DNA from 4 places in the Sinorhizobium mexicanum genome. Region 4 is predicted to be linked to each of the others. Evidence: riboswitches for the same ligand, from Rfam matches in the RefSeq annotation. Region 4 holds a riboswitch; each other region holds the start of a gene.
What was found. A riboswitch is a leader RNA that binds a small molecule or an ion and turns the genes downstream of it on or off. The one in region 4 is predicted to bind cobalamin.
Positions count from the first base shown of each region.

Region 1: it holds a riboswitch for cobalamin, as region 4 does, so the genes downstream of both, FKV68_RS04675 (aromatic ring-hydroxylating oxygenase subunit alpha) here and FKV68_RS14565 (CbtB domain-containing protein) in region 4, are expected to answer to the same signal.
Region 2: it holds a riboswitch for cobalamin, as region 4 does, so the genes downstream of both, bluB (5,6-dimethylbenzimidazole synthase) here and FKV68_RS14565 (CbtB domain-containing protein) in region 4, are expected to answer to the same signal.
Region 3: it holds a riboswitch for cobalamin, as region 4 does, so the genes downstream of both, FKV68_RS11530 (DUF1636 family protein) here and FKV68_RS14565 (CbtB domain-containing protein) in region 4, are expected to answer to the same signal.

Region 1 covers NZ_CP041238.1:1,003,447-1,011,042, reverse strand. Annotated here, with positions in the region: gene FKV68_RS04690 (transporter) at 1-959, shown strand, start outside; gene FKV68_RS04685 (glycoside hydrolase family 25 protein) at 1,248-2,309, shown strand; gene FKV68_RS04680 (FAD-binding oxidoreductase) at 2,322-3,413, opposite strand; gene FKV68_RS04675 (aromatic ring-hydroxylating oxygenase subunit alpha) at 3,416-4,660, opposite strand; cobalamin riboswitch at 4,769-4,970, opposite strand; gene FKV68_RS04670 (DUF6656 family protein) at 5,284-5,883, shown strand; gene FKV68_RS04665 (L-threonylcarbamoyladenylate synthase) at 6,088-7,062, shown strand; gene FKV68_RS04660 (FAD-binding oxidoreductase) at 7,092-7,596, shown strand, end outside.
Region 2 covers NZ_CP041238.1:2,219,360-2,226,955, reverse strand. Annotated here, with positions in the region: gene FKV68_RS10475 (TolB family protein) at 1-603, shown strand, start outside; partial or broken gene FKV68_RS10470 (LacI family DNA-binding transcriptional regulator) at 635-1,655, opposite strand; gene FKV68_RS10465 (phytanoyl-CoA dioxygenase family protein) at 1,766-2,959, shown strand; gene FKV68_RS10460 (SDR family oxidoreductase) at 3,036-3,857, shown strand; cobalamin riboswitch at 3,930-4,141, shown strand; gene bluB (5,6-dimethylbenzimidazole synthase) at 4,186-4,872, shown strand; gene FKV68_RS10450 (DUF2865 domain-containing protein) at 4,968-6,098, opposite strand; gene FKV68_RS10445 (acyl-homoserine-lactone synthase) at 6,286-6,930, opposite strand; gene FKV68_RS10440 (helix-turn-helix transcriptional regulator) at 7,086-7,596, opposite strand, start outside.
Region 3 covers NZ_CP041238.1:2,451,414-2,459,009, reverse strand. Annotated here, with positions in the region: gene FKV68_RS11545 (SLC13 family permease) at 1-1,118, shown strand, start outside; gene FKV68_RS11540 (polysaccharide deacetylase family protein) at 1,160-2,056, opposite strand; gene FKV68_RS11535 (LysR family transcriptional regulator) at 2,210-3,091, shown strand; cobalamin riboswitch at 3,267-3,479, shown strand; gene FKV68_RS11530 (DUF1636 family protein) at 3,588-3,998, shown strand; gene FKV68_RS11525 (ABC transporter ATP-binding protein) at 4,018-4,878, shown strand; gene FKV68_RS11520 (ABC transporter substrate-binding protein) at 4,875-5,825, shown strand; gene FKV68_RS11515 (FecCD family ABC transporter permease) at 6,126-7,130, shown strand; gene FKV68_RS11510 (RBBP9/YdeN family alpha/beta hydrolase) at 7,436-7,596, opposite strand, start outside.
Region 4 covers NZ_CP041238.1:3,071,901-3,079,496, forward strand. Annotated here, with positions in the region: gene FKV68_RS14530 (Lrp/AsnC family transcriptional regulator) at 202-660, opposite strand; gene FKV68_RS14535 (cystathionine gamma-synthase family protein) at 891-2,174, shown strand; gene FKV68_RS14540 (VOC family protein) at 2,182-2,553, opposite strand; gene FKV68_RS14545 (TetR/AcrR family transcriptional regulator) at 2,669-3,256, opposite strand; gene FKV68_RS14550 (crotonase/enoyl-CoA hydratase family protein) at 3,333-4,124, shown strand; gene FKV68_RS14555 (anthrone oxygenase family protein) at 4,144-4,620, opposite strand; gene FKV68_RS14560 (TetR/AcrR family transcriptional regulator) at 4,733-5,383, shown strand; cobalamin riboswitch at 5,424-5,688, shown strand; gene FKV68_RS14565 (CbtB domain-containing protein) at 5,731-5,907, shown strand; gene FKV68_RS14570 (CbtA family protein) at 6,246-7,034, shown strand; gene FKV68_RS14575 (IucA/IucC family C-terminal-domain containing protein) at 7,123-7,596, opposite strand, start outside.

The sequences.
Region 1 (7,596 bases), 2.1 Mb from region 4:
TCGTCTGGGCCTACCGCTTCATACCCGGGGAGAGCCGATGCCAGCGCATCGGGGCCGACTCTTCGATCGACAACCTTTCTGCGGGCGACGGCTGGGTATGGCTGCACCTGGCACTCAGCGATGCACGCACGCCCGCCCTGATCGAACGCATCAGCAAACTGCCCCAGTCGGCGATTGCCACGCTGACCAGCCATGATACCCAGGCAGCGATCTCCGTTTCCGAGGACGTCGTCCACGGAACGCTGGTGGATTTCGAGCGCACATTCGACGCGGTTACCAAGACGATCGGTTGGCTGCACTTTGCAGTGAGCGACAAGATTATCATCACGACGCGGCTGCACCCGCTGCGCAGCCTCGACCGCGTGAAGGCTGCCGTCGAGAAGAGCGCCAAATGCAGCCGGCCGATCGATCTTTTCGAGATGCTCGTGGTCGAGTTCCAGCGCACGCTCATCACCCTCGTCCTGGAGCTGACCGAAGAACTGAACATCATCGAGGATCATGTCTACGGAGAGGCTGGTCATAGGCAGCAGCCCGGACTGGCGCCGCTGCGCAGGACCGTGGTGCGGCTCCATCGGCATCTCAGGACCATTCTCGCCCTGTTGCGGCGGGCCGGGGCATCGGAGGAGGACGAGGTGCCGCCGGGTTTCATCGACGCGGCAGAGCGACTCTCAGATCGGCTGGAGGCAGTTGATCGCGATGTCTTCGCGCTCCAGGAACGCGCGAGGCTTCTCCACGAGGAAATCGACAGCAAGATTTCCTCGGAGACCAACCGGCATCTCTATATCCTGTCGCTGATGACAGCTTTTCTCTTGCCGCCAACGCTGGTGACGGGTTTCTTCGGCATGAACACGGGAACCCTGCCCTTCGCCGATGGAAGCGGCACGCTCTACGCGGCTTTGATCATCGCCTTTTCAATGGGACTTGCCTGGCTCATTCTTCGCCGGATCGGGATTCTGTAGCACGCTGTTGCGGAAGGATATGGACCGGGTTCTGCTCCCTCTTTTTGGAACATGCAGCCGACGATTGCGCCTTGCCATTGTGAAACTTAAGGCATGGATCGCGAGATGGAAAACCATATCGCCAAGGGATTTCCCGACCGGACCGGCGCCGTAGCACCACAATCCAGAGCCGAATCTGCCAATGACGCTTCTGCTGGAGGTCTGTGTACAGGAGCGTTCGTCTCGCGCAGGATCGAGGCGGGGCTGAGATTTACGACCTTTTAACGCTAATGTCGGCAATCTCAGTGAATGGAAAAGCGGGGACTCTCGATCTCGGGGACGATCTTGCGCCTGGTGGCCCTTCTGGGTCTGACCTTCGCGGCGGTGAATCTTCACGCGCGTGATCTCGAACCCTGGAAACAGCGGCAGAACGCCATCATCGTCGATGCCTATGAGATGAACAGCATCGACTGGGAAGCGCTGCTGAAGGACAAGCGCATCGCCGGCTTCATCGCGAAAGCCTCCGACGGCCTGCCCGAAAGTTTCTCCTGCACCGGCGACCACGGCGGCGACACGGTCGCCCATTGCAAGACGATGTGGCGCAAGTACGCCGTCAGCCGCGAGCTCTACCAGACGCGCCGAATGATCGCCCGGGCGTATGGCCTGCTCTGGGGGGCCTATCACATGGCCCGGCCTGGCAATCCTGTCGACCAGGCCAATCACTTCCTCGACTATGCCAGCCCCCGCGACGACGAGGTGATGGTCCTCGACATCGAGGGAATCGATCCGGAAAAATACATGTCCCTGGAAGACGCAGCCATCTTCGCCGGGCATATCAAGGCCCGCACCGGCCGCTACCCTATCCTTTACACCAATCACATCACCGCGAAATACATCGCCGCCAACCGCTACAAGCACCGGCTGCTGTCGCGGCTTCCGCTCTGGTACGCCCGCTACAAGCCGGACATCCGCAACGTCTTTCCGATGGGAAACTGGGACAGTTATGCCCTCTGGCAGTTCTCCTCGTCACACAATTGCGGCAAGCGGCGCTGCCCCTACCGGGTGCCGGGCACGCTGGACGATATCGACGTGAACGTCGCTCCCATGCCCGCTCCTGCGCTAAGGGCCATCTGGGCGCAAGGGGCACTTCTGCCCGAGAAACCGCCGGTGCTGACCGTTGTTGCTGCGGCGACGCGCGGCGCGGCGGCGACCAGCGCCAAGGCGGTAGCTTCGCTCGGGCGGCCTGCCCTGCTCGTCAGCCGCGCGACGGCCGAGAGCAAATCGGGCAGCGGCGTTGACATGACCGTCACCGGCTCGATCGCCGTCAAAGCTGCCGAGGTACACCTGCCCCAGCAGCCCGAGCGGCGCTGAAGGGCCCGCCCGTCACGCCTCGATTTGCACGTCGCCGAGTGGCCGCGAGCAGCAGGCAAGAATGTAGCCTTCCTCGATCTCGTCATCGAGAATGCCGCCATTGTGGTTCATCTCGACTTCGCCGGCGACCTTCATCACACAGCAGGTACCGCATATGCCGCCCTCGCAAGCGGCGCCGATCCTGACGCCGTTGGCGCGGGCGGCCTGCAGGATCGTCTGGCCTGGCACCACCGTCACGTCCTTGCCGCTCATGGTGAAGGAGACGCGTGCCTCGGCCGCAGTGCCCGGCCCCGCGCCGGCCCGCACCGCGAGCTCCTCGGCCGCCGGCGCGGCTGCCGGCTGGAAACTCTCCTCGTGATGGCGCGCCATATCGAAACCGGCGCCTTTCAGCATCTCCCTGACGCTGCGCATGAAGGGTTCGGGCCCGCAGCAAAAGACCGTCCTCTCCAGGAAATCCGGCGCGAGCAGCGGCAATTTCGTCGCATCGATGCGACCGCGCAGTCCATGCCAGCCGTGGCGCGCCTCATGGCCCTCGACGAGAAAGCCGAGATTGAGCCGCCGCATCTGGCGGGCGAGAACCTCCAGCTCTGAGCGGAACAGGAGATCCTCCGGCCGGCGCGCGCAGGAAATGAAAGTGACGTCCATGTCGGGCGCGCAGTCCGCCATCCACCGCGTCATCGACATCATCGGCGTCACACCGGAGCCAGCCGAGATAAACAGGTATTTCTCACCCGGATGGCGAACGAAGCTGAAATCCCCGAGCGGCCCGAGCGCCCTCAGCTTCATGCCGGGCTTCAGATTGTCGAACATCCAGCGCGTACCGATGCTGTCCGGCTGCGCCTTGACGGTGACGGCAACCGAGAGCGGGCGTGATGGCGAGGATGACAGCGTGTAGGTGCGCATCACCGGCTCCTCGCCGACGGGCAGCTCAAGCGTGACGAACTGCCCCGGCAGATAGCGGAACCAGGCCAGCTTGTCCGAACGGAAGGTGAAGGTCATCACGTCCGCAGTCTCGATCACGGCCGATATGCATTCGAGCAGATGCTGCCGATCGATCCACGGATGCAACTCATCGAAATGGCGAAAAGAGGAACCCATTTCCATGATCAGGCCACCCGTGAGAGAGGAGCGGCATCGCCCTGCAGGCGGTTCTGCATGAAATTGCAGTACCATTCGACGAACTGCATCACGCCGCCCTCGTGCTCGGTCGAATAGGGGCCCGGCTCATAGGCCGGCGAGCGGATGCCGAAGGCGTTTTCCTCTACGATCTGGCGATCCTGGTCATTGGTTTCTGTCCAGACATGAGTAAGGTCTTCGATGGTGTAATCGACACCTTCGACTGCATCCTTGCTGACCAGCCATTTGGTGGTGACCTGCGTCAGTTCCGGGCCAAGGGGCAGCACACGGAAGGTGATCGCGTGATCGCCGAGCACATGGTTCCAGGTGGTCGGGTAGTGGAAGAGCAAGAGCGTGCCGATCGCGCGCTGGTTGATGCCCGCCGAAAGCTGTTTGCGCACGGCCGCATGCCCGGACATCGTGTAGCTCTCGGCGCCGTTGATGAGCGGCATCCGCGTCATCCGGAACTGGCCGGTCGGCGCGATCCTGAACGTGCTCGGAAGGCCCGCCGCTTCGCACCTTTCCCAATGGGCGCCGATCTCCGGGTCGTCCATCGCGCCCTGGACACCCGTCACCGTTGGAGCCTCGGGGTAGGTGCGGCAAAGCTCCGGATGGTTGGCGGCGCAGTGGTAGCACTCGCGGTTGTTCTCCCAGACAAGCTTCCAATTGCCCTTCTCGACGATCGTGCTCTCATAGGCGACCTTGGTTTCGCCAAGGCGATGCGGCGCGAGATAACCAGCAACCGTCTCGCGGAACGCCTGGAAATCCATCGGCTCGTCGGCGAGGCTGATGAAGATATAGCCTCCAACCGTTTCGCAACGGACCGGCTTCAGGCTGTGCTGAGCCGGGTCGAAGCCTTCGGGCATCTGCCGCGCGAAAAGCAGTTTTCCGTCCAGTTCGTAGGTCCACTGGTGATAGGGACAGACGAGCTTGGCCGAGGAGCCCTTGTGCTGCGTGCAGACGCGCGAGCCGCGGTGGCGGCAGGAATTGTGGAGCGCCCGGATCGTTCCCTGCCGGTCGCGGACAACGACGATCGGATAGTCGCCGACCTGAACGGTAAAGTAGTTGCCGGCCCGCGGAATTTCGCAGTCGTGACCGATAAAGAGCCAGTCCTTGTACCAGATGTGCTCGAGGTCTTGCCGGTAATAATCCGGGTCGGTGTAGAAGGCCCGGTCGAGGCTATGGCCCTCACGGCGGGTTTCCAGCCGGCACAGCATATCGTTCTGAATGTCCATGTCCTGTCCTCTTTCATCAGTTCGGAGAGGCAGGACAGGAACCAACGCCGACGATAGTGCCGGCGCATCAAAGGCTCCGATCCGGCTGCCCGCCGCAACCAGTTACGGTCGATTTTTCGTCCCAAGGCTGGTTTCCGGGCTCTGGAGCGGCCCCAAGAGGGACCCGCCCGGCGCCTTCCCGGACACACCGTCCAGTGGCCTTTTGCCGTGGCTTTCGCTCCACCACCGTTGCGGGGGCAGCGCCGGGATCTGACCGGCTTCCCAATTCTCCGCCCTCCCTGGGAGCGGCACCTTGAGTGTCGATATCTAAGCGCGCGCAGCGCCTTTTCGTTTGCCGATTGACGACATCCTCTTCCAGAAAGACGACACGATATTCGCTCGTCATTCCGCTATACTATGATTGATATTTTTTATTATAAACAATGTGATAGCTGAAAACATAGGCAGCTGGCGATTTTTTCACCAGCGTCATCTCCGGCACGAAATGAGCTGGTCATTTTGCGACAATCCTCCGGAGTGCTTGCCGCCGACGAAAGGCAATAAAAAATCATCTGTTAACCCTGAAGGGCTAGCATTCCGGGACGGATCAACTCGTTTCGCGGACAAGGACGGCGCCGGCGCCAATGGCAAGACTCAGATATTATGACACCGGCACGCGAGCTCCGGTTGCCGCGTCAAAGGCCACGCCCCACGCGGAATTCCTCCGCACCGGCCGGATCGACCGCCGACGGCCCTGGATAGCCGGGCAGCGTCGCTACCTGACGCATGAGGAGGTCGCGGAGCAAACGGGGCGGAAGCTTTCGGCGGCGGGAGAGACGACCCACAAGCGCATCAACGCGTTCCATTCTTCGATCCAGTTTCCGAAGATGATCTTTCACCGCACCCTCCCGAACAGTCCGCATCTCGGCTACTGCCATGTGACGGCCGCGAAAACGCATCTCGAGCGCTCCCACGACATCACCTGGGCCTTTTATTTCGCGAACTTCTTCTCCGATCTCGGCGACGAGACGCATTTCTTCGATCGAATACACAGGGGTTATTCGCGGATGTACTTCGCCGTGGCCATCGAACCCGGCGGCGACGAAGGGCAGATGGTCATCAATCGCAATGTGCGCGGCAACGGCCTGATCTTCCGGACGCAGGATCCCAAGGTGGCACTGAAGAACGTCTTGATGCTGGGCGCGCGCGACGACGCACTGCGCAAGATCATTCGCAGCCTTTGACCCATGCTTGGTCGGGCATTGTTCTTATAAATGTCGTGCTCCAAAACCGCTGCGCACTTTTGGGCGACATGCGCTCCTTGTTTCGTGCATGTCGTTGTCCCAAAACCGCTCCGCACTTTTGGGCGACATGCATTGACGAAGAAAATCGTTCTGTTTTTCCGGCACGTCCGTTAAGGAAGCGACGGAAAGGCAAACGGAACCGCCATGGCCGAAATCATCGATACACGCACAGAGCCAGATCGGGCGATCGAGCAAGCCCGCGCCGTTCTTTCCGAGGGCGAGCCGGTCGCGATCCCGACGGAGACGGTCTATGGCCTTGCGGCGGACGCGACAAATCCCGATGCGATCAGCCGCATCTACGAGATGAAGGGTCGACCTCGTTTCAATCCGCTGATCTGCCATGTCTCGGATATGGCGATGGCCGAGGCGCATGTGACGTTTGACCCGATTTCGCGCCGGCTTGCGGAGGCCTTCTGGCCTGGTCCCCTGACCCTTATCTTGCCGCAGCGGCCGGAAAGCACCGTACATTCGCTCGCATCGGCCGGGCTCGATACGCTCGGCATCCGCATGCCCGACGGGTTCTCACGCCAGGTAATCGCCCGCTTCGGACACCCGCTTGCGGCGCCGAGCGCCAACACGTCCGGCAAAATCAGCCCGACCAGCGCCGCCCATGTGCAAGCTGACCTCGGATCCAAGCTGAAACTCATCCTCGATGCCGGCCCGGCCGAAATCGGCCTTGAGTCCACGATCATCAAGGTCGAGGACGGCACGCTGCGGCTTCTCAGACCCGGCGGCCTGGACGCCGGAGAGATCGAGAACCTGACGGGGTGCGTGGTGATGCGGCCCGAAAGCGCCGGCGCGACGATCGAGGCGCCCGGGATGCTTGCGTCGCATTACGCTCCGGGCGCAGCCGTAAGATTGAATGCGGAAGACGTGCAGGCGGGAGAAGCGTTGATCCGCTTCGGCGGCAGGCCGCTTCCCGGCGAGGGCGAAGCGACCATCGTGCTGGACTTGAGCCCCGGCGGCAACCTCCGCGAGGCGGCCGCCAACCTCTTCGACTATATGAAGCAAGCGGATGCGAGCGGCGCGCGGACGATCGCCTTCGGCCGCATTCCGGAAGAAGGCCTTGGGGAGGCGATCATCGACCGCCTGCAGCGGGCAGCAGCGCCCAGAGGCTGAACAATTCGTCGGAAAACGAGGGAACGATCATGACGACAATACTTTCTCCCGAACTGATCGCCTCTTTCATCGACATCGTCGGCAGCGGCAATGCGCTCAGCAGTCCGGCGGAGACCGCGCCTTATCTCGTCGAGTCACGCGGGCTCTATCACGGCACCACCCCGCTCGTTCTCAGACCGGGCTCCGTCGAGGACGTCTCGCGCATCATGCGCCTGGCAAGCCAGACCCACACCGCGATCGTCCCGCAGGGCGGCAATACCGGACATGTTGCCGGCCAGATTCCGCGCGAGGGAAGATCCGACATGGTTCTTTCGCTCGAGCGGCTGAACCGCATCCGTGACGTTGATCCCGTCGGCAACGTCATCGTGGCCGATGCCGGCTGCATCTTAGCGGATATCCACAAGGCCGCGGACGATAACGGACGCCTGTTCCCGCTATCCCTCGGCTCGGAAGGTTCTGCCCGAATCGGCGGCAATCTTTCGACCAATGCCGGCGGCACGGCGGTGCTCGCATACGGCAATATGCGCCAGCTCT
Region 2 (7,596 bases), 850 kb from region 4:
GATGGGAAAAAGCTCGTCATCAGTGACAAAACAGAATTCGGCAAATCGGCGATCTACGTCCTGCCGATCGAGGGCGGCGTCCCCCGTCTGATCACGCCGAACCTGCCGTCCTATTGGCACGGCTGGTCTCCGGACGGGCGCACACTCGCCTATTGCGGCATTCGCGATCAGGTCTTCGATGTCTACACGATCGCGGTCGATGGCGGCCGCGAGCGCCGGCTGACGATGGGCGAAGGTCGCAATGACGGACCGGACTGGTCGCCCGACGGACATTGGATCTATTTCAATTCAAGCCGCACCGGCCGCATGCAGATCTGGCGGATTCGACCAGACGGCAGTGGCGTGCAACGCATCACCGACAGCCCTTATGGCGACTGGTTTCCGCATCCTTCGCCCGATGGCCGACACCTGCTGGTGCTCTCCTACGACGGCGACATCTTCGACCATCCGCGCGACCTTGACGTCAGGCTTCGCCTGATGGACCCGGAAGGCGGCAATGCGCTGGTGCTGTTCGAGCTCTTCGGCGGGCAGGGAACGATGAATGTCCCGAATTGGTCGCCGACGGGAGAGGCATTCGCGTTCGTGCGATATCAGCCGGAGTGATTCCGTTGCATGGCGCCGCCTGACTGCGGCCTCAGCCAACCGGCAGATTATAGGGCGTGATCACTTCGACCGCGGAAAGGCGTTGGCTTCCCGAGCCGGGGAGGGTCGCTCTTCTCTCCATGATGGTGCGAAAGGCCGTGCGCGCGTCCATCTTCAAGTCGTGGTGCAGGACGAAATGCACGCGTCCGTCTCTCAGAAGTTCCAGATTATCCTGATCGAGGTCATGGGCGACAAAGAGCGTGCAGGTGCGTTCAAGTTGATGGAACGCAGCAAGCACGGCGCGGTTTCCTCCGCCGATCGAATAGGCGGCGTTGATCTCGGGATGACGCGTTAGCGCACCCAGGGCGAGGGCGCCGGTTTCCTCGTTCTTGCCAAAACGCTCGCTGATCTCGACGATGCCGATCGAAGGATAGCGCTCGCGCAATGTCCGACGGAAACCCATCTCCCGCTCCTCCTCTCCGCGGAAGCGGTTGCTCGATATCGTGACCAATACGGTGGCGGCTTGGTCGGCGAAGCGCTCGCCGATGAGATAGGCGGCGGTCGCGCCGGCCGCGCGGTTGTCGGCCCCGGCATAGGCCGTTCTGGCGGAGTGCGGCAGGTCGGTGACAAGTGTGACCACTGGTATGTCTGCGCCTTCCAGCCGTGCGACGGCGGCGGTCACTTCGGGCATATCCGGTGCCTTGAGGACAACCCCGTCGGTGCCGCGCAGGCGTATTCGGTCGAGCAATTGCGCGATCTCGTGGACTCGCATCGTTTCTGCGAAATGAAACCGGCAGCGGAAGATCGTCGGCATGAAGGTCGTCGCTTCATTTTCGAAAGCGCGCCGCACGGCGTCGGTGAAGCGCTCCGGCGCTTCCATAACCACGTCGATTGCATATTTCCGTCCGTGGATCTCCATGCCGACCTGCTGCTTCTCAAGCTCGCGGATCGCCGCCTTCACGAGCGATGGTCTGCAGACGGACGCCGGCGCGATCATTGAGCACCCGGTCGACCGTGGCGGTGCTCACACCCGCCTGGAACGCGATATCCTTGACCAGAAACGGATGGGCCACGACCATGCCTCGTGATGGTTTTTTGATGGATTCCTGCTCTATATCAGGATCGTGCGGGACGTATAGTCGGTATCGGCGACGAGGCAGGAAGATGCAGCAGGAGGAGACCCATGAAGACCGACAACACGGCGAGGAAACGCGTCGAGCGCGTATGGCTGACGGAGGATTCCTGCAGTATCGAGGCGTTCCGCGCCGAGGTCGAGCGCCGCACCGACCCGGCCGACTATCCGCATGCGACCGATTGCCAGAAGAACATCCTGATCTACGACAGCGCCAGCCTTCTTGCCGATTGCGGGACGGACGACAGCCGGCGCGCCGCGCTGGCGGAGATTTGCGAGGTTCTGGCCGAAGGACCTGGCGTTGCGGTGTTCAAGCGCGCCTTCGCTGATACGAGTGTCATCGACCAGGCAAGCCGCATCTTCGATGAGATCATCGAGGAGCAACACCGCACGAACCGCGGCGGCGGCGACCATTTCGCCAAGCCCGGCGCCAACGACCGCATCTGGAATTCACTGGAGAAGCATTGCCTGCGCTCTCCCGAAAACTTCGCGGCCTACTACGCCAACGCGGTTGTCGCACTCGTCAGCGAAGCCTGGCTCGGGCCACATTACCAGATGACGGCGCAGGTCAATCGCGTCAATCCGGGCGGAGCGGCGCAGTCGGCGCATCGGGACTATCACCTCGGTTTCCAGACATCAGCGGTCATCGAGCAATATCCCGCACATGTGCACAAGCTTTCGCCCGTTCTGACGCTACAGGGCGCCATCGCCCATTGCGACATGCCGCTCGAAAGCGGGCCGACCTTGTTCCTGCCCTACAGCCAGAGCTATGTGCCCGGCTATCTCGCGCTGAAAAGGCCCGAGTTCAAAGCGTACTTCGACGAAAATCATGTTCAGCTTCCGCTGGAGAAGGGCGATGCGGTGTTCTTCAATCCTGCGCTCTTCCATGCGGCGGGAACCAACCGCTCGGTGGACATCAAGCGCGTCGCAAATCTCCTTCAGGTCTCCTCCGCCTTCGGACGCGCGATGGAAACGGTCGACCGCGAACGGATGTGCGGCGTGCTCTATCCGGCCCTGAAGGCCCTTGCAGCGGACGGAACGCTCTCGGCCGGCGAAATTGCCAACGCGATTGCTTCCTGCGCCGAAGGCTATTCGTTCCCGACCAATCTCGATCGCGACCCGCCGCTCGGCGGCTTGGCGCCAAAGACGCAGGCACAGTTGATGCATGAAGCGCTGGCAGCCGGCTGGGAGACCGTGGCCTTCGTGGAGGCACTGGCCGTCCAGGCCGAGAAAAAGAAAAGCTGAGGGACGCCACAGAGCTACGCTCCCCAACACTTCGAGGGCGGCAGCTTAAAAACGCAATCATCCCAGGGAGGATTTCATGAGCACGGATTATGGTCGTCTCGACGGAAAAATTGCCATTGTTACCGGCGGCACACAAGGGCTCGGCGCGACAATCGCCGCTCTCTTCGCCGAACGGGGCGCGACCGGTATCGTCATCTGCGGGCGCAACGCTGCCAAAGGCGAGGCGAAGGCAGCCGAAATCAGTAAGGCGACCGGCACCAAGGTGGTTTACGTGGCGGCCGATCTCGAGCGGGTCGAGGATGCCCGCAAGGTTGTCGATGCTTGCGACAGGGAATTCGGCCGGGTGGACGCATTGGTCAATGCCGCTGCCATCACCGACCGCGGCACGATCCTCGACACGACGCCGGAACTCTTCGACCGCATGTTCGCGATCAACATCCGCGCGCCCTTCTTCCTTATTCAGGAAACGGTGAAGGTGATGCGGCGCGAGAAGATCGAGGGCACGATCGTCAATATCGGCTCGATGTCGGCAAAGGCGGGTCAGCCCTTCATCGCCGCCTATTGCGCGTCGAAAGGCGCCCTGGAGACACTGACCAAGAACACGGCCTACGCGCTTCTGCGCAACCGCATCCGCGTCAACGGTCTTAACATCGGCTGGATGGCATCGGAGGGGGAGGATCGCATCCAGCGCGAATATCATGACGCACCCGCGGACTGGCTGGAGAAGGCGGCAGCGAACCAGCCCTTCGGCCGCCTTGTCGACCCGGCCGAGGTCGCGCGCGCCTGCGCCTATCTCTCCTCGGCGGAATCCGGCCTGATGACCGGTTCGGTGATCTGCTTCGACCAATCGATCTGGGGCGCCTACGACGGTTCCCCGCATCCGGCGGCGCCGCTCTGACGAGAACTCTCCGGCGCGAAGTCTCGGGGTAAGGCGAACCGTTCGGCTCGCTTGCCTTTCGCCAGCGGCTGTGCCCATATGCAGCCGTCAGGTGCCCGCCACGGCGGGAGAATCGGGAATCCGGTGCAAGCCCGGAACGTGCCCAACGCTGTGATGGGGACGGTCGCGCCATACAGGTTCTGATTTTGTCTCAGGACATTGCCACTAGATCCTCAAGCGATTTGGGAAGGCGGCGCGGCTGGATGATCCAGAGTCAGAAGACCGGCCTGGCGAGATAGACCGGCCCCGCGCGGACGGCGGGAGGTTGTGCATTGTTGGGGATCGAACGATGCTGCCTGAACCGAAGGGCTGCCTGACGGCGGCCGAAGCCTTTTCGCCGGACGAGCGTGCCGCCGTCTACCGCGCAATCGAAACACGCCGCGACGTGCGTGACGAATTCCTTCCCGATCCACTGCCGGACGAACTCATTGCTCGCCTGCTTGGCGCCGCCCACCGGGCGCCGTCGGTCGGCTTCATGCAGCCTTGGAACTTCGTGCTCGTCCGTCAAAAGGAGACGCGAGAGAAGGTCTGGAAGGCGTTCGAGCGCGCCAACGAGGAAGCGGCGCTGATGTTCTTCGGCGACAGGCAGGCGCAATACCGGTCGCTGAAACTCGAAGGCATTCGCAAGGCACCGCTCAGCATCTGCGTCACCTGCGATCGCACGCGCGGTGGAGCGGTCGTGCTTGGACGGACACACAATCCGCAGATGGATGTCTATTCGACCGTCTGCGCGGTCCAGAACCTCTGGCTTGCCGCACGCGCGGAAGGTGTCGGCGTCGGCTGGGTCAGCATTTTCCACGAGCAGGAGATCAAGTCGATTCTCGGCGTGCCCGAGCATGTCGAAATCGTTGCCTGGCTTTGCGTCGGATTTGTCGACCGGCTCTATCAGCAGCCGGAACTCGCGGTAAAAGGATGGCGTCAGCGCCTGCCTCTCGAGGACCTTGTCTTCGAGGAAGCGTGGGGCATTCAAGGATAAACAGTTCGTGAGTTCAATACGATAGACGTCCTACCTGCACTACTTTGAAAGCATGGGATGTGGCGGGCCCAATCGGTCGAGTTGCCGCTGAAAGCTCAATTGCCCTGGGTCGGCTGGTAGCTCGGGCCAAGTGGATGTTTCAGGTCGATTGCGCTTTTTTCCTGCGGCAGGAATGTCGGGCCTACGACGCGGACTTTGCTGTTCGCCGGGTCGTAGGGTCTCTCAGGCCCCGGCTTTGCCTGTGCGGATCCCTGAGCCGGCTTCCGGTCGCCATTGATCGTGATGATCGAGGGCTCGCTGCCTGTCGTCGCCTTGCCGCGATCTTGCGTTGCGGTAGGATTCGGAATCCGGCAGCCGCAAACCCCTGGCGCGCCGACGCCGCGCGCCCGGTAGGCGAAGGCCGTCGGCAACTCGGTATAGGGCCTTCCGGTCGAGGCCGAGACCATCTGGTCGGCCTCCTCCGTCTCAAGGACGTGGTAGTAAAGTTCCGTCTCTGCGCCGGGGCAGCGTGCCTGGCAAAGCTCGGCGTCACGGGCAAAGTCCGACGGCGTCGCATTTGACGAGATCGGGAAAAACGCTCCGTCGCAGGTGCGTACGCACATTGTCCTGAGACTGCCAATCGGCTCCTCGTGCAGCAGCGGAAAATCCTGCATGTCGCTGTCGTCATTCAGCAGCGGATAATCCTCGCTATCCGGCGGAAGATCCCTGAGGATATTGCGGTGGAACTCGGCATCATCGACGGCCGCGCTGGCGAACTCGTCCTGCTCCTCTATTGGATATGGGCCGCCGCGGGCCTCGTCGTGGCAGCCGTTCAGTTCCAGCGCCGCGAGAATGCGCCGGCGCGTGTCGCCCATGTCGCCCGATATCAACGAGCGGCGATGCGCCTTCAGCCTTTGAAGGTTGTCCTCCATGCGGGCGATGGTGTCATCAAGCGCCGTGCATGCATCGTCGTTTTCGCCACCAATGACGACGACGCTGCCGGTGCTGCATTCCATCCGGCGTCGCTCATTCTTGGCCCGGCGGAGCTCGATGTTCTGGCGGGAGACGGCGCCGGTGAAATCGCGGAGGTTGGCGGTCGGAGCGACGATCGTGGAAAGATCGGTAAGCCGTTCATTCAGACGTTCACAAACGGTCGACGCCGACGCGCCGCCTGCGATTGCCAGCAGCGCCGGGAGCAAGGCGACCGCCGCACATTTGAGCTTCCGGTACACGAAACTCCGGGACACTGGCGCTTGTCTCTTCTGCTTTGGCGCGCGGTCCCTTCTTTGAGGACGTTCGCCGCCGCCAACTCCTGTTTCCCCTTATCATAAGGCCTTGACGTAACAGCGCAACGTCAAGGCGAAGTTTTACGTTAACATGGCAAACAGCAGGCGACGGAAGGGCCGGGCCGCGAACGCGGCCCGGCAAGAGGTGTCAAGCTGCCCGTGCTGTTTCGAGCGACATCGGGCGCTCAAGCACGGTGCCCTCGATCGCGGCGACCTGCTTCATTGTTTCGAGCAGCTCTCGGGTCACTTCCCACGCCACGGCCACGGCGTAGACGGAGCCGATCCGGTGCGGGTCGGCAATGCGTTCTCCGGGGCAACCCATCCGACGGAACATCCTTTCCAGGAACACGTCGGTCACGGTGACGATGTGGCTGATGCCGGAGGCAAGGCCAAGCTCACCCACGCCACACATCAGTTCCGCAGCAGCGACCGTCACCTGGTTCGACGAGCGATCCTGCGAGATATCCGGTTCGATGCAGAAGCGGCTCGATTCCCACACGGAGGCGCTGCGGATCTCAGGGTTGTCGCCGAGCAGGATCGGAAACGTATCGTCCAGCATGTTCGGCCCAAGGGTTGGCAGGAGCCGCAGCGATCCGCGCAATTTTCCGGTATCCGGCGCGTAGGACATTACATAGAGGGGGTTTGCCTTGTCGTAGTGGTCGATTTCCCACTCGCCGTCCGTCTTCACGTCCCACTTCAGGAAGTCGTGGAACACGCGCTTGCGCAGCCGGAACATTTCGTCGATGGCCTGCGGGTGCCGTCCGCGAGCGTTACCGTTCACAATCCTGATCATCTTTCGCTCCATCGTTATTGCGCGATATGGGGCGATGCTGTCAGGCTCAAGTGACACATGTAACTGTCGGTAGTGACAGTTCAAAAGCCGATTTTTTCCTACTAAATTTGCGGGGCTTTTGTCGGAAGGGCGGCGGTGATGGTTAATTCGACCCGTCAGATGGTAGGGATCAGGGCGTGACGAACCGCCTGTGCCACGGCTTGCGTATTGGAGACGACGTTCAACTTGCGGCGCGCATTGGTCATGAAGAAGCGGACCGTACGCTCGGAGATGCCGAGGATCGTGGCAATTTCCCAATAACTCTTGCCGGCCGCCGACCAGGTCAATACCTCGGTTTCGCGACCTGTAAGACGCATGTCGCGCTCATCGATCGCGCCGGCCGTGGCCGCATGCTCCAACATAGACGCGTGGAAGAGGTTGGCGGCCAGCTGAAAGTCGCGCAAGTGGCAACGTCGGTAGATGGACCATTCCACGGGCGACATGTTGGCGTTGATGGCGAGAAGTGCCATGCGTCCGGCGGGGGAAGGCAGCGGCAGCGCGACGCCTTCCGCCGAAATTCCGATCTCCTCCGCTGCGTGAAAGAGCGGTTCGCACTCCGGAAAGCGTCGGCGGGCGGTCGTCCATTCGACAGGTCTCACGCCGCCAAGCGCAAGTCGCAGGATCGGA
Region 3 (7,596 bases), 620 kb from region 4:
AGGCGGTCGTCGCGGCCGGTTCGCCGATGATAGGCAAGCCACTCGTCAACCTCGTCAAGCTCGGCGACGGCGGAGCGGTCGTAATCGCCATCTTCCGCCGCGGTACGCATCTGGCGCCGCTACCGGACGCTATCATCGAGGCCGACGATATCCTGCTGCTCGAAGGCGGGCCGGCGGCGCTCGACCGTATCGTCTCGCAGGCGAAACTCAGGATTTCCGGCGACCGTTCGCCCGCATCCGCCAACGGCAAGACTCCGGCCGATATCGAGGCGATCGAGGCCGTGATCGCCAGCGGCTCGCCGCTCATCGGCATGTCGGCGCAGCGGCTCGCGCTCTTCAACAATCACAACATCAACCTGCTCGCCGTCAGCCGCCAGGGCGAACGGCTGAAGCAGCGTCTCGGCAGCATCCGGCTGCAGGCCGGCGACATCGTCGTGCTGCAGGGGACGCGGCGCGACCTGCCGGCCTTCCTGCAGGATTTCGGCTGCCTGCCGCTCGCGCAGCGGGAAATCCTGCTCGGAACCATTCGCCGCGCGACCGTGCCGCTGCTCGTGCTGGCGGCCGCCATGGGGTCGACGGCGGTCGGCGTCGTGCCGGTGCCGGTCGCCTTCTTCGCGGCGGCTCTCGCCATGGTCGTCTTCCGCGTCATCCCGCTGCGCGACGTCTACCGCGCGGTCGACGGGCCGATCCTGGTCATGCTGGCGGCGCTGATCCCGGTCAGTGACACGCTGCGCACTACGGGCGGTTCGGATCTCATCGCCGGCTGGCTGAGCGGCATCGCCGCCAGCCTGCCGCCCGCGGGCGCGCTTGCGCTCATCCTCATCGCTGCGATGGCGGTTACCCCCTTCCTCAACAACGCCGCCACCGTGCTCGTCATGGCGCCGATCGCCGCGAGCTTCGCCACTGCCCTCGGCTACAAGCCGGATGCCTTCCTGATGGCGGTGGCGATCGGCGCGGGCTCGGATTTCCTCACCCCGATCGGCCACCAGTGCAACACGCTGGTCATGGGGCCCGGCGGTTACCGCTTCAGCGACTACCCGCGCCTCGGCCTGCCGCTGTCGATCGTCATCGTGCTCGTTGCCGTGCCGATGCTGATGTGGGTCTGGCCGCTGCACTAAGTCCAGGAAGAGCATGTCGCGGGTTCCGTCCGGGAACAGGCTCAGTTCTTCAGATAGTTCCTTTTGTACCAGTCGGCGATCTCGCCGCCGGTCGCCAGCCACACCTCGCGGCGCGAGGTGATATGGGCCAGCGCGCTCGCGAAATGCTTGCTGCGATGCGGGTGGCCGATCAGGAACGGGTGCAGGCAGATCGCCATCACGCGCCCCGTTTGCGCGCCGTCCTCGTAGAGCACGTCGAACTGGTCGCGAATCGTCTGCGCAAAGGCCTCGCCGCTCTGGCCCTGTTCGAGAAAGGCGGCAAAGTCGTTGATCTCGACGGAATAGGGCAGCGACAGGATCGAGCCACTCTTCACCCGCATCGGATACGGCTGCTCGTCGTTGACCCAGTTGGCGACATATTCGATGCCGGCTTCGGCAAGCAGGTCGAGCGAGCGGTGCGATTCCGTGAGGCCCGGACTCAGCCAGCCGCGCGGCTTCTTTCCGGCGCTTCGCTCAATCGTCTCGATCACGGTTCTGACGATCTGTCGCTCCTCTTCCTCGGGCTGGCCGTTGATCATCGTGGAATTGTTGGTACCGTGGCCCATCCATTCCCAGCCGAGTGCCTTGCCGGCCTCGATGATGCGCGGATAGTGCTCGCAGACGTCGGAATTGAGCGCCACCGTGCCCTTCACCCCGTATTTCTCCATCACCTCCATCAGCCGCCAGATGCCGACGCGGGCGCCGAAATCGCGCCACGAATAGTTCAGCACGTCGGGCACGAAACCGGCGGTCAGCTGCGTGATCGAACTGGACGGACGGTCGAACAGGAAGTGCTCGACATTGGGCACGATCCAGACCGCAACCCTTGCACCGCCCGGCCAGCGCAGCGGCGGACGATCGATAATGGCGGAATAGTCAAAACGGTCGTGGTGCTGTGGTGCCGTTGAAACCTCGGACATGGCTCTCTCCTTCAGTGAAATCAGGGACGGCGGGCCGCCTTCCGAAGAGGGCGATCTGCCGCGCTGGTTGAAGGTAAGCCACTCGAAGTCCTGGAAAAATGCGCTACAATTCCGAGCACATCGGACGAAAATGTCCGCAATGGAGTTTGGCAGATGGACAGTCTCGGATCCCTCAACGCTTTCGTTCAGGCGGCGGACGCCCGCAGCTTCACGCTCGCCGGGCGGCAATTGGGCGTGTCGTCCTCGGCGATCGGCAAGGCGGTGGCGCGGTTGGAAGAACGGCTCGGCGTGCGGCTCTTCCATCGCTCGACCCGCTCGATCACGCTGACGCCTGAAGGCGCGCTCTTCCTCGAACGCTGCCGGCGCATCTTCCTGGAAGTCGAGGCGGCCGAGCAGGGGATCGCCCAGACGCAGGGCGCGCCGCGCGGCAAATTGCGCGTCAGCATGCCACTCATCGGCATGCTGATGATGCCGGCGCTTACGGCCTTCATGCGCGCCTATCCGGAGATCGAGCTCGACCTCGATCTCAGCGACCGGCTCGTCGATGTCATCGATGAAGGCTTCGACGCGGTCGTGCGCGCCGGCGAGGTCAGCGACTCGCGGCTGATGATCCGCTCGCTTGGCACCTTCCGGCTCATGCTCGTCGGCTCGCCCGGTTATTTTGCGGCAAGAGGCGTGCCGCAAACTCCGGGAGACCTCACATCCCACGCGTGCCTGCAGCACCGCTACGCGACCAGCGGCAAGTTTGAGCGCTGGCCGCTCAGGCGCGGGGAGAGGGACATCGAACTGCCGACGACCGCGGTCGTCAACACCATCGAGCCGCTGATCTACATGGCCGAGCAAGGGCTCGGCATCGCCTGCCTGCCGGACGTCGGCATCCGCCGCCAGCTTCGCGACGGCACGCTCGTCAGCGTGCTCGACGATCACGTCGAACATTCCGGCCCGTTCCGGATCCTGTGGCCCTCCAGCCGCTATCAGTCGCCAAAACTCCGGGTCTTCGTGGATTTCATGGCGGAGAATCTGTTTTCCGCCTGAGGCCAATTGGCGCCTTGCTGTCTTCGCATTGGGGAGCGTCCGCTTGCAAACGAAGTTTCTGTCTTGTCCGCCGTAATGTTATTTAGTAACAAATGGCGGCCACTCAACGAGATGCCCACCCATGTTGATATCTCCATTCGCCCTTCATCCGCCGGTTGCCTCGGGGCGCGATTCATGCCACCAAGGGCGCGATGGTGCTGCTTTCGTGATCCGGAAGCGGCTGAAAAGGGAACACGGTGAGGACGACCCAGGAGGGGCCGAAACCGTGGCTGCCCCCGCAACTGTGAGCGGAAAGCGCATTCACACCATGTCACTGGCGAAAAGCCGGGAAGACGTGGATGCGCGGCGACCCGCAAGCCAGGAGACCTGCCATCGAACCGATCAACCACAACGGACGGGGTGTTCCGATGGAAAAGAACTGGCTACTGCTTGGCGGGCAACCGTCTCCTTGCATCTTCGCCATTTTCTCTCCGGCCCAGCCCGGCGGAGACAAGCCATGGCGAATTCAGACTTCCGACAGCACAAGATAACCCTCTGCACCGATTGCCGCTTCACGGGAGGCCCGTGCCGACCCGGCGCCGAACTGCTCGCGCAGTTGAACCGCAGCGTTTCCGCGCTCGGCCGACCTCTCGACCAGGATTTCTCCATCGCCGGCACGGTGGCGATGACGGCCTGCACGCGGCCTTGCACGATCGCCTTCCAGGCCACCGGCAGGGCGACCTATCTCTTCGGCGACATCTCGCCGGAGGAAGACATAGACGATCTCGTCAGCTTCGCCGCTGCCTGTGCCGAAGGTCAGGCGTTTGATGCCCTTCCGCGTTCCGCCTTGGTCCCGGCGGGCACGGGCCTTGCGCGCATTCCGGCGGCGCTCCTCGTCTCCGAGGAGACCGCGGGGCGGCTGCAGTGAGCGCGGGGAGGGCGTTTTCATGAGCGACGAATTCAGTTGTTTGCAGGGGGGCGCCGGCGCCAGCCTGCATGTCGAAAAACTGGAGTGGGGGCCGCGCCCCGGCCTTCGGCTTGTCCGCGATATCGGCTTTGCTATTGCGCCGGGCAGCCGGTTGGCGATCATCGGCCCGAACGGCGCCGGCAAGACCTCGCTGTTGCGCTGCCTCTACCGCGCGGTCGAGCCGACTGCCGGCCGTATCGCGATCGACGGCGTGAACCTCTGGGCAATGAGTGCGCGCGAGGCGGCAAGGACGATCGCCGTGGTCTTGCAGGAAATGCCGGGCGATTTTCCGTTCAGCGTCCGGGACGTCGTGATGATGGGGCGGATCCCGCGCCGCGAGGGGATCAGCGGCTGGAGCGACTACGACCGTGAGCGCGTGGCGCATGCGCTCGAGCATCTCGACCTTGCCCATCTTGCGCGCCGCCAGTTCGCCACGCTTTCGGGCGGCGAGAAGCAGCGGGTGCTGATTGCCCGGGCGCTTGCCCAGGAACCGAAGGTCATCATCCTCGACGAGCCGACCAACCATCTCGACATCCGCCACCAGCTGGAAATCCTCGATCTGTTGCAAACGCTGAAGCTGACGATCGTCACGACGCTGCACGACATCAATCTCGCGGCCGAGTTCGCGACCGATGTGGCGATCCTGACGGAGGGGCGGCTTGCAGCCTTCGGCCCGCCGGAGACCGTACTGAAGCCTTCGGCGCTCTCGGCTGCGTTCGGCGTCCATGCCACCGCGCATGCCGATGCCGCGGGTCATGGTTCCCGCTTTTCCTTCGCGCTCTCGCGGCCCGACCCAATGCCCGCCACGCGACCTTCCCGTTCCGCAGGAGCCATCCGATGACGAGATTTCTCTTTGCCGCCGGCGCGCTTCTGCTTGCCGCCGTGCCCGCGCTTGCTCATCCAGTCACCGTCAAGAGCTGCAACCGAGAGGTCACTTTCGACGCCGCGCCGCAGCGGGCGGTTTCCAACGACGTCAATCTCACCGAGATGATGCTGGCCTTGAAACTGCAGGATCGCATGGCCGGCTATACCGGCGTTTCGGGATGGAAGACGCTGGACGAGCGCTTGCGCGAGGGCGTCAGGGCACTGCCGGAGCTTTCGCAAAAATATCCGACGAAGGAGGTGCTGCTGAATGCCGACGTCGATTTCTACTTCGCCGGCTGGAACTACGGCATGAAGGTCGGCGGCGAGGTGACGCCTGAAACGCTCGCGCCATTCGGCATCAAGGTTTATGAGCTGACCGAAAGCTGCATCCACATCATGGCGAAGGGCAAGCCGACGATGGAGGATATGTTCGTCGACCTCCTGAACCTCGGCCGGATCTTCGGCGTCGAGGAGAGAGCGGAGGCGCTGGTCGCAGGCTATCGCGATGAGCTTGCCGAGATCACGGCCGAGATCAAGGGCGCCCAGCGGCGGCCGGTGCGCGTCTTCGTCTATGATTCCGGCGAGGAAAAGCCGTTCACATCAGGGCGCCACGGCATCCCGACCGCGATGATCGAAGCGGCCGGCGGCGTCAACATCATGGACGACGTCGAGAAGAGCTGGACGGAGATCTCCTGGGAGCCGGTGATCGATCGCAATCCGGAAGTTGCGGTGATCGTCAATTACGGCGAGGTGACCGCCGAGCAGAAGATCGCCTTCATGAAGGGTAACCCGGCCTTCAGGAATGTCGACGCCGTGAAGAACGACCGCTTCGTCGTGCTCGACTATGTCGAGGCGACGCCTGGCCCGCGCGATATCGAGGCGATCCGGCGGCTGGCGAAGAGTTTTCATGCCGAGGCGATGTGAGGGCCTTTGGCGTCGAGGTCTCCCACCAGGTCAGTTGCGTGGGAGCGGCCGCCACACTGACCTCGTTCCTGTGACAAGCACAGGAATGAGGTGCGCGGGAACCGCTGGACGGGAGAAAGGAGGCACACCTGCTGCCGCTCCCGGACGTTGTCGCGGCAGGGAGCGGCGGACGGCGACACTCCCTTTACGTCTTTGGCCGCATGAAGAAGGCTATGCAACCCTATGATTTCCAACAATGATGCCGCAGCCAAAGTGGCATTGTCCCTTCAAGTCCGAGAAACCGGGAATCTCCGGCCCACCGTGAAAACCACACTCTTCATCCTGGCGGCACTGCTTCTGCTTTGCCTCACCGTCACCGCCGGCGTCTCGCTCGGTTCGGCGCCCATCCCGGTTGCGACCGTCTGGTCGATCATCGCGGCGAAGATCGCGCCGGGCAGCGTCGAGGTCCTGTGGTCGGCCGGCCGCGAAAGCATCGTCTGGGACGTGCGCCTGCCGCGCGTAGCGCTCGCCGGGCTCGTCGGTGCCGGGCTTGCGGTCACCGGCGCGGTGTTGCAATCGGTGACGCGCAACCCGCTTGCCGATCCGCATCTGCTCGGCGTCTCGGCCGGCGGGGCACTCGGTGCCATTGTCGCGCTGCTCCATACCGGTCTTATCCTCGGCCTTGCGACGGTGCCGCTCTTCGCTTTCGCCGGTGCGCTTGGCGCCACCGCGCTGGTGGCGCTCGTCACCCGCGTGCTCGGCACCGGGGCCGATCGGCTCGTGCTTTCCGGCGTCGCGGTCGCTTTCACGCTGACGGCGGCCGGCAATCTCCTGATCTTCCTTGGCGATCCGCGCGCCGTACACACGGTGATCTTCTGGATGCTCGGCGGCCTCGGCCTCGCGCAATGGCCGCATCTTATCTATCCGGCGCTGGCGCTCGCCGTATCACTCGGCTGGCTGATCGTGCGGGCGCGCGAGATCAACGCGCTCGCCATGGGGGACGAGACGGCGATGACGCTCGGCATTCCGGTGCGCCGCTTCCGCCTGATGCTTTTCGTCGTCACGGCGCTGCTCACCGGCGTCATGGTGGCATTCTCCGGCGCGATCGGCTTCGTCGGGCTGATGATCCCGCATTTCGTCCGCCTCTTCGCCGGCAGCGACAGTGTCCGCGTCATCCCGCTTTCCGCCTTTGCCGGCGCGCTCGCGCTGATCGCTGCCGACCTTGTCGCCCGCATCGTCATGGCGCCCGAGGACATGCCGATCGGCGTCGTCACCGGCCTTGCCGGCGGGATCGCGTTTATCGCCATCCTCAAGCGGCGGAGGTGAGCTTCGCCTCTGGCGTCGTGTGCCTTCTCGGGAGATGGCGCTGGAAATGCCGTCATCAAGTCAGCTGAGTGGTGCACGGCCAGAAGCCGCTCTCATGTAAGCGCAGGTCGCGGTGCACGACCTCGTCTTTCGTCATCCTCGGGCTTGACCCGAGGATCCAATGCCAAGGAACTCTGTTAGGGCGCTTGTGCCGGGATCCTCGGGTCAAGCCCGAGGATGACGGCAGGAGGGGGGCAGAGACGAGGAGCCGGTGAGGAGGATTCTTCGCCCGGTCGCAAATGAGTTTCAAGCAAGCGGCCGGCTTCTCAGGCCCTTCGTCCCGCCATCTCCGCGCATTCCGCAGCAAACGACCTCAGCAGATCCAGCCCTGCCGGCCAGTCACCCAGTCCGCTCTCGCCATTGATATGACCGCATGCGCCGATTTCGACGAGGCGGCTTTGCCATTGGCGGGCACGGGCGCGGGCAT
Region 4 (7,596 bases):
CACTACCACCGGAATGTCCGCCGCGAGCGACACGCGCAGAGAGCAATGTCGCCCTGCTGTCTCTTGCAGTCAATTGTTGCCGCCAAAAGGCGCGAGGGCAGCCCAGAGCGCCGCGCGTTCAAACGAACGCGCAAAGGACGCTCTCGTAATTTGAATCTAGAGCATCCTGCTTTCAGTGATTCCACTTGAAAGCAGGATGCTCTAGATCCGCCGCTCCTTGATCGTGTTCATCACGAAACTCGTCTCGATCGAAGCGACGCATTTCAACCGGGCGATCTTTTCCTTGATGAAACGCTCATATTGTTCGAGCCCCGCACTCATCACCTTCAGAACATAGTCGCGCGAGCCGGTGACAAGGTGGCATTCGAGCACCTCGTCCCAGCCGCGGATCGCCTCCTCGAACATCACTATTTCGTCCTCGTGCTGGCGGCTGAGCCGGACGGTCGCGATCGCCGTCATCGTCCAGCCTTCGATCGCCGGATCGACGAGCGCTGTATAGCCACGGATGACACCGCTTTCCTCCAGCCGCCGCAGGCGCCTGAGGCAGGGCGACGCCGACAGCCCGACGCGCTCTGCGAGTTCATTGTTGGTGATCCTGGCGTCGGCCAGCAGTTCCTTCAGAATCCGGCGATCCATTTCATCGGCAATTTTCTGCGTCATATCTCTTCGGTTCCGGCAAATATTTGCGCTCATCAAAGCGAAGTGATCGCAAATAGCAAGGATCGGTCCAAGCGTCTGATATAATTTGGCTGTTACTGCATGTTTCCTGAAATCGTAGGCGATTTAAGGACAAAAACATGCAGCCAATTTAAAGTGCTACAGCGTCCCTTGCGCGTCTGACGAGACTCGCGGCGCTGTAGTCGAATCCGCTTCGTTCGAGGAGAAAAGCCATGACCGCGCCGCATCCTTCCAAGACCCATATCGGCAACCACAAGCTGCACCCCGAAACCCTCATGCTGAACTATGGTTACGATCCGGAGCTCTCGGAGGGCGCGGTCAAACCGCCGGTCTTCCTGACTTCGACTTTCGTTTTCCGCTCGGCCGAGGAAGGCCGCGATTTCTTCGATTTCGTTTCGGGGCGGCGCGAACCGCCTGCGGGGGTCGGAGCGGGTCTCGTCTATTCCCGCTTCAACCACCCGAACAGCGAGATCGTCGAGGACCGGCTGACTGTCTTTGAACGGGCCGAAAGCGGCGCCGTCTTCTCCTCCGGCATGGCGGCAATCGCGACGACGCTGCTCGCCTTCGTGCGCCCGGGTGACGCCATCCTGCATTCGCAGCCGCTTTACGGCGGCACCGAAACGCTGCTCGCCAAGACCTTCCTGAATCTCAACGTCTCGGCAGTCGGCTTCGCCGACGGAGTCGACGAGACGGCCGTTAGGGGCGCGGCGGACGAGGCGATGAACAAGGGACGCGTCGCCGTCATCCTCGTCGAGACACCCGCCAACCCGACCAACAGCCTCGTCGACATCGCCATGATCCGCCGCGTTGCCGAGACGATCGGCGAAAGACAGGGGCACCGGCCGATAGTCGTCTGTGACAACACGCTGCTTGGCCCGGTCTTCCAGCACCCGCTCGATCACGGCGCCGACGTCTCTCTCTACTCGCTGACCAAATATATCGGCGGCCACTCCGACCTCATCGCTGGCGCTGTGCTTGGCTCGAAGGCGATCATCAAGCAGATCAAGGCGCTACGCGGCGCGATTGGCACGCAGCTTGATCCGCACTCCTGCTGGATGCTCGGCCGCTCGCTGGAAACGCTGGCCGTCCGCATGCACAGGGCGAATGACAATGCCCGCATCGTCGCCGAGTTCCTGCGCGACCATCCGAAGGTCGAGCGGATCCACTACCTCCCCTTCCATGACGAAGCCTCACCGGTCGGGCGCGTCTTCGCCGCCCAGTCGACCGGCGCCGGCTCGACCTTCTCCTTCGACATCGCCGGCGGCCAGGACGCCGCTTTCCGCTTCCTCAACGCGCTGCAGATCTTCAAGCTCGCCGTCAGCCTCGGCGGCACGGAATCGCTTGCGAGCCATCCGGCCGCGATGACCCATTCCGGCGTGCCGATCGAGGTGCGCCAGCGGATCGGCGTGCTTGAGTCGACCATCCGCCTGTCGATCGGCATCGAGCATCCGGACGATCTCGTCGCCGACGTCGCCAATGCCCTGACGACCGTGTGACGTTTGTCTAGGCGGGGCGCGATTTGAGCTCCGCTGAATGCGACAGGATGTTGACGATGTTGCCGAACGGGTCGCGCAGAAAGAACCGGCGCACGCCCCAAGGCTCGTCAGTGATATCGTAGACGATATCGGCGCGTTTCGCGCGTTGATAGACCTCGTCCACGTCATCCACCTCGATCGAGAGCGCCGGCACCGGCGTTCCCGATCCACCCTCGATGGCGAAGCTCACCTGCGGCATGGCGGAGCCGCCTTTCGCTGCAAAGGTGAGGATCCACCCATGATCCATCACCACCTCGAGGCCGAGGAGGTCGGTATAGAAAGCGCGCGCACGCGGCGGATCGGACGTCTGAAGATTGGACACGATGCGTCGGACTGCCATGCTCCCCTCCCGTTTCGCCGGCATTCGTCACCGGCTAAAGTATCCCGCTTTCAAGTAGAGTCACTAAAGCAGAAAGATGCTTTAGATCCAAAGTTCTAGAGCATCCTTTGGGCGTTCATTGAACGCCCGGCACTCTAGACCGCGCGAGTGTGATCAGCGATGCCGCCGCCATCCCCGCCGTCTCCATATAGCTAGGATCGCGATGGAGCAAAACGACGGCGAAACTGCCATCGAGGAGCAGCAGGACCTGACGCGCAAGCATGTCTGCGCCGTCGATGCCCTCCTCTTCGAGGCACTGCCGTAGCCAGTTCTCGAATTTCTTCTTGTGTGCGGCCCCGATGCGCATCGCCGGATGCCCCGGCATATTCGCCAGTTCGGCGGAGGTGCGCAGGAAGCCGCAGCCTTTCCACTTTGGATGGCGCGCGGCACGGGCGAGATTGCGGAAGATTCCGTCCACCCTCGTGGCGACGTCGCCCTCGGTTTCGGCAAACCATTTCTGGAAGAGCCTGAGGTTTGGCTGGTCGCGCCCCTCGAGATAGGCGGCGATCAACTCATCCTTGCTGTCGAAATGATAGTAGAGCGTGCGCTTCGTGACGCCGGCGGCTTCCGCTACCGCGTCGACGCTGACGGCGCGAATGCCCTCCGCGTAGAAAAGCCTGGCTGCGGCAGAAACGATACGGTCGCGGGTGGAAGGGGTCGTCATAGGTATACCGACTAGTAAATATACATCCGGTTATCGTTCGCCTAGCCTGCTTCCGTCAAGACCACGGGAGATAGCCATGTCCGATACAGTGCTTTTCGATGCCGCCGACGGCGTCGCGCTGCTCACCCTCAATCGGCCGGAAAAACTCAACGCGTTAAGCTACGAACTGATCGACCGGCTCCTTCACCTCCTCGACCTGATCGAGGTGGACGACACCGTCCAGGCGGTCATCCTCACCGGCGCCGGAGAACGCGCCTTTTCGGCCGGCGGCGACATCCATCAATTTTCCAACAGCGTGGCGCAGGGCGCAAACGCGGCCGTTCGCGATTTCGTGCGGCGCGGGCAAAGGCTCACCGCCCGGCTGGAAGCCTATCCGAAGCCGGTGATCGCAGCCGTCAACGGCCTTGCCTATGGCGGCGGCTGCGAGATCACCGAAGCCGTGCATCTCGCGATCGCCAGCGAACGGGCCCGTTTTGCCAAGCCGGAGATCAAGCTGGCCATGCCGCCGACCTTCGGCGGTACCCAGCGTCTTCCGCGCCTCGCCGGCCGCAAGCGCGCGCTCGAGTTGCTTCTGACTGGAGACGAGTTTTCCGCGAACCGGGCGCTCGAGCTCGGGCTCGTCAACACGATCGTGCCACACGACGACCTCATCGCTTCCGCCCGCGCGCTGGCCGCACGGATCACGCGACACTCGCCCCTTGCGATCGCCGCGATCATCACCGCGGTCACACGCGGCCTCAACATGGCGATCGGCGAAGGCCTGATGAACGAGAGCGAACAATTCGCACGCATGATACCGAGCCATGATCTCGCCGAGGGCCTTGCAGCCTGGAAAGAATGGCGCGAGCCGCACTACACCGGACGCTGACGCCGTTAAGAGCGCTGCACTAGCTTCGCGCGAAGCCGAGCACGAAGAGCGCCAGCGCTGCGATCGAGGCGAATGTCCGGACGTGGTTCCACCAGACCCAATCTGTCAGGTATCGCTTCTGCCAGATCTCTTGAGCCGCCTCTCCTGACGCGGCCGCAAGCGCATCGTTCAACGGCACATTGAAGACGATCGTCACCAGCAGTGTTCCGACGACATAGGCAACGCCGCCTGCCGCCAGCAGCCAGCTACCCTGCCCTCCAGAAAAGAAGGCCGAGGCGACGAGGATCAACCCCACAAGTGCCGTTCCCATGAAAGCAGTGAGAAAGATCGGATTCTGGATCACCTCATTGATGGCATTCATCGCGGCGATTCCCTGCTCGGGCGGCAACCGCGACAAGGCCTGCATGATGCAGACGGAGAAGATGAAGAACAGACCGGCCATCAGGCCGGAGCCGATGACAGCGGCGAAAGCCAGGGCGGGAATCAGGGCGACCATCGCACAACACTCCAGATATCGGCGACTACTGGCGAATATGAGCATTCCTCATATTTGCAAATGTGATAAATCCTCGTATTTTGCGAGTCAAGTGAAAATGTGAGCGATACTCATGACTGAAGAGCCTAATCCGGCCGCGGGACCAACCGAAGAACAACCAAGCCTCCGCCGCACGCCGAGCCAGAAGCGCAGCCGCGAGCGTGTCGAGCACATCCTTTCCTGCGCCAGAACGTTGATCGAGGGAAAGGGCAGCGACGCCATGCGCATGAGCGAGGTTGCGGAGATGGCCGGCATCTCCATCGGGTCGCTCTACCAGTATTTTCCCGACAAGGCGGCGATCGTGCACACTCTTGCCGAACGTTACAACGCCGCCAGCCGGGACTGCATCGCGAGCGAGTTCGCCAAAGTCGCCACGCTCGCCGAGTTGCGTAGCGCCTTTTCCGCGCTCGTCGATACCTACTACGATATGTTTCTCGCCGAACCGGTGATGCGCGACATCTGGTCGGCGATGCAGGCGGACAAGGCCCTGCGCAAAATCGAACTCGCCGAAAGCCGGGCGAATGGGCGCCTGCTTGCCAAAACCTGGGCAAGGGTTCGGCCGGAAACACCACGCCAGAGGATCGAGGACGCCGCCTTACTCATCATGCACCTTGGCGAATGCACGATGAGGCTCGCAGTCTCGGTCGACAGGTCCGAGGGGGACCGCATCGTCGCCGCCTTCAAGCACATGATCCTTCGCGAAATTGTCGCGGATGCAACTTGAGACGACGCAAGTTCAATTGACATCGCCCGCGACCGATCCTAATCATCTGGGATCGATTGGTTCCCGGAAAGCGAACGCGTTTCGGGAGTAAATGGGAACGTGACGGATGGACCCAAGCTGGGCATCTTAATCACGGCCGACCCCGCGACTGTAGAGCGGCGTGAATTTGCCGTTCCGGAGCGATCCGGAAGAAGCCACTGGGAAAGACCGCGAGGGCGGTTCGATCCTGGGAAGGCGAGGCAAATCCTTGGTGAAAACCACCTGACGCCGTGAGCCAGGAAACCTGCCAAGCGATGCGGGCATAGTGCCCAACCCGGGAAACGTCCCACGCCATCACGGAGGTTGTCATGGCTACGTCTACAGCTTCGAGCATTTCGCTCTCCCTCAACGATCGTCTGGTCGCAGGCATCTCCGCCCTGTTGATCGGCGCCTTCCTCGTCTTCGGTGCAGGCCTCGCAAATTCGGCCGTTTTGCACGACACGGCGCACGACACCCGCCATTCCTACGGCTTCCCCTGCCACTGATCGATGCCATGGAACGCACTACGGCGCCGCGCGTCTTATCGGACGCGCAAAGGACGCTGTAGCACTTTGAATTGCTGCATGTTTTTATCCTTGGATCGGCTACGCTTTGAGGAAACATGCAGCAGGCGTTCCATCTCGAACAAGAGCGGATCGTTGCTGCGGCGTATAGCACGCGGGCATGCTTGCCGTTGGGCATGTGCTCCGACGTGCTCCGCCGGCGTTTTGCATCCATGGAAAGTGGAAATGGCGCCAGCTGTGGCGTTTGCGCGGCGGTCGCGTGTCTTGAATGACGCGCTGCGCGTCGGGGCAGCCGCGCGCCGGATTGAGGAATATCGACAATGATCGTCAAGACACTTCTGGCCGCGATCGTGGCCGGGCTGATTGCCGGCGTCTTCATGACCGCCGCTCAGGAAATACGCGTCGTGCCGCTGATCCTGCACGCCGAGAAATACGAGGGCGAAGCGCCGTCGGCGGATCAGCCGACAACGCAGGAGCCCGCGGCCGCTGGTCACGACCAGCATTCGTCGCTGGACGGCGTGTCACCCGTCGGCGCGCTGCTTTCCCTGCTCTCGCCGGTTACGCCGGCCTATGCGCATGAGCATGAGGGCGAGCACGAGGAAGGCGGCATCATGTTCGGCTTGAGCCGCTTCTCCGGCACGCTTCTCGCCAATCTCGTGACCGGCGCCGGATTTTCGCTGCTGCTCGCCGGCGTCAGCCTCGTGATCGGCTATCCGATCACGCTCGCGAACGGGGCGCTCTGGGGCGCCTGCGGATGGCTCGCCGTCCACTTGCTGCCGGCGGTCGGGCTTCCGCCCGAACTGCCGGGCTTCCCGGCGGCCGAGCTCGGCGACCGGCAGGTCTGGTGGGCTGCGACCGTGCTGTTCTCGGCAGCCGGCCTCTATCTGCTGGCGCTGCGCCGCGAACTGGTCGCCAAGATCGCGGGTCTCGTGCTCATCGCCGCGCCGCAGTTCTACGGCGCACCGCAGCCGCTCGACATCTCCAGCAACGTGCCCGCCGTCCTCGGCGCCGAGTTCGCCGTTGCGGCACTCGCGACCACGCTCGCCTTCTGGCTCGTGCTAGGGGTGGTATCCGGCTTCATCAACGACCGGTTCGTCAAGGCGCACTAACGAAGACCGGATCAAGGCATCGCTCGAAAAAGCCTTCTCCCCGTCCCACGGGGAGAAGGTGAGCGTCAGGCGGACAAGGGTCAAACACTCACCCTGTCCGATCGCAAGCAGCCCCGAGCAAATGCGCCCGCAGCCGTTCGCGTCGAGCCTCGGGGTCGAGCAGCACGCAGCTGTCGCAATAGCTGCCGCCGTCGGTGCGATAGTAGAGGCAGCACCCGCCGCGTATCCTGTAGGTCCGCGAAAGATCTGTCCCATCCGCCGCGGCAACACCGATCGTCTCATAGCAAAGCGCCTCGGAATGGAGCGGTGACCCCGCACGCTTGACGATCGCCAGCGCCTGTGCGATCGCCTCTGCCTCCGTTCCGCGCCGTCGTCCGACTTCGAGAAAGGCACCGGCCAGACCGTCGGCCGCAAGCCGCCATTGCGCGCGCAGCGACAGGCCGCAGCGCCGCTTCAGATGAGCGATGACCGGCTTCAGATGAGCGACAAAGAGATCGTGAAAAAGCCTGTCGGCATCCTCTGGTTCGCTGCTGGAGACTTCCTTAAGTCGCATACAAAAATG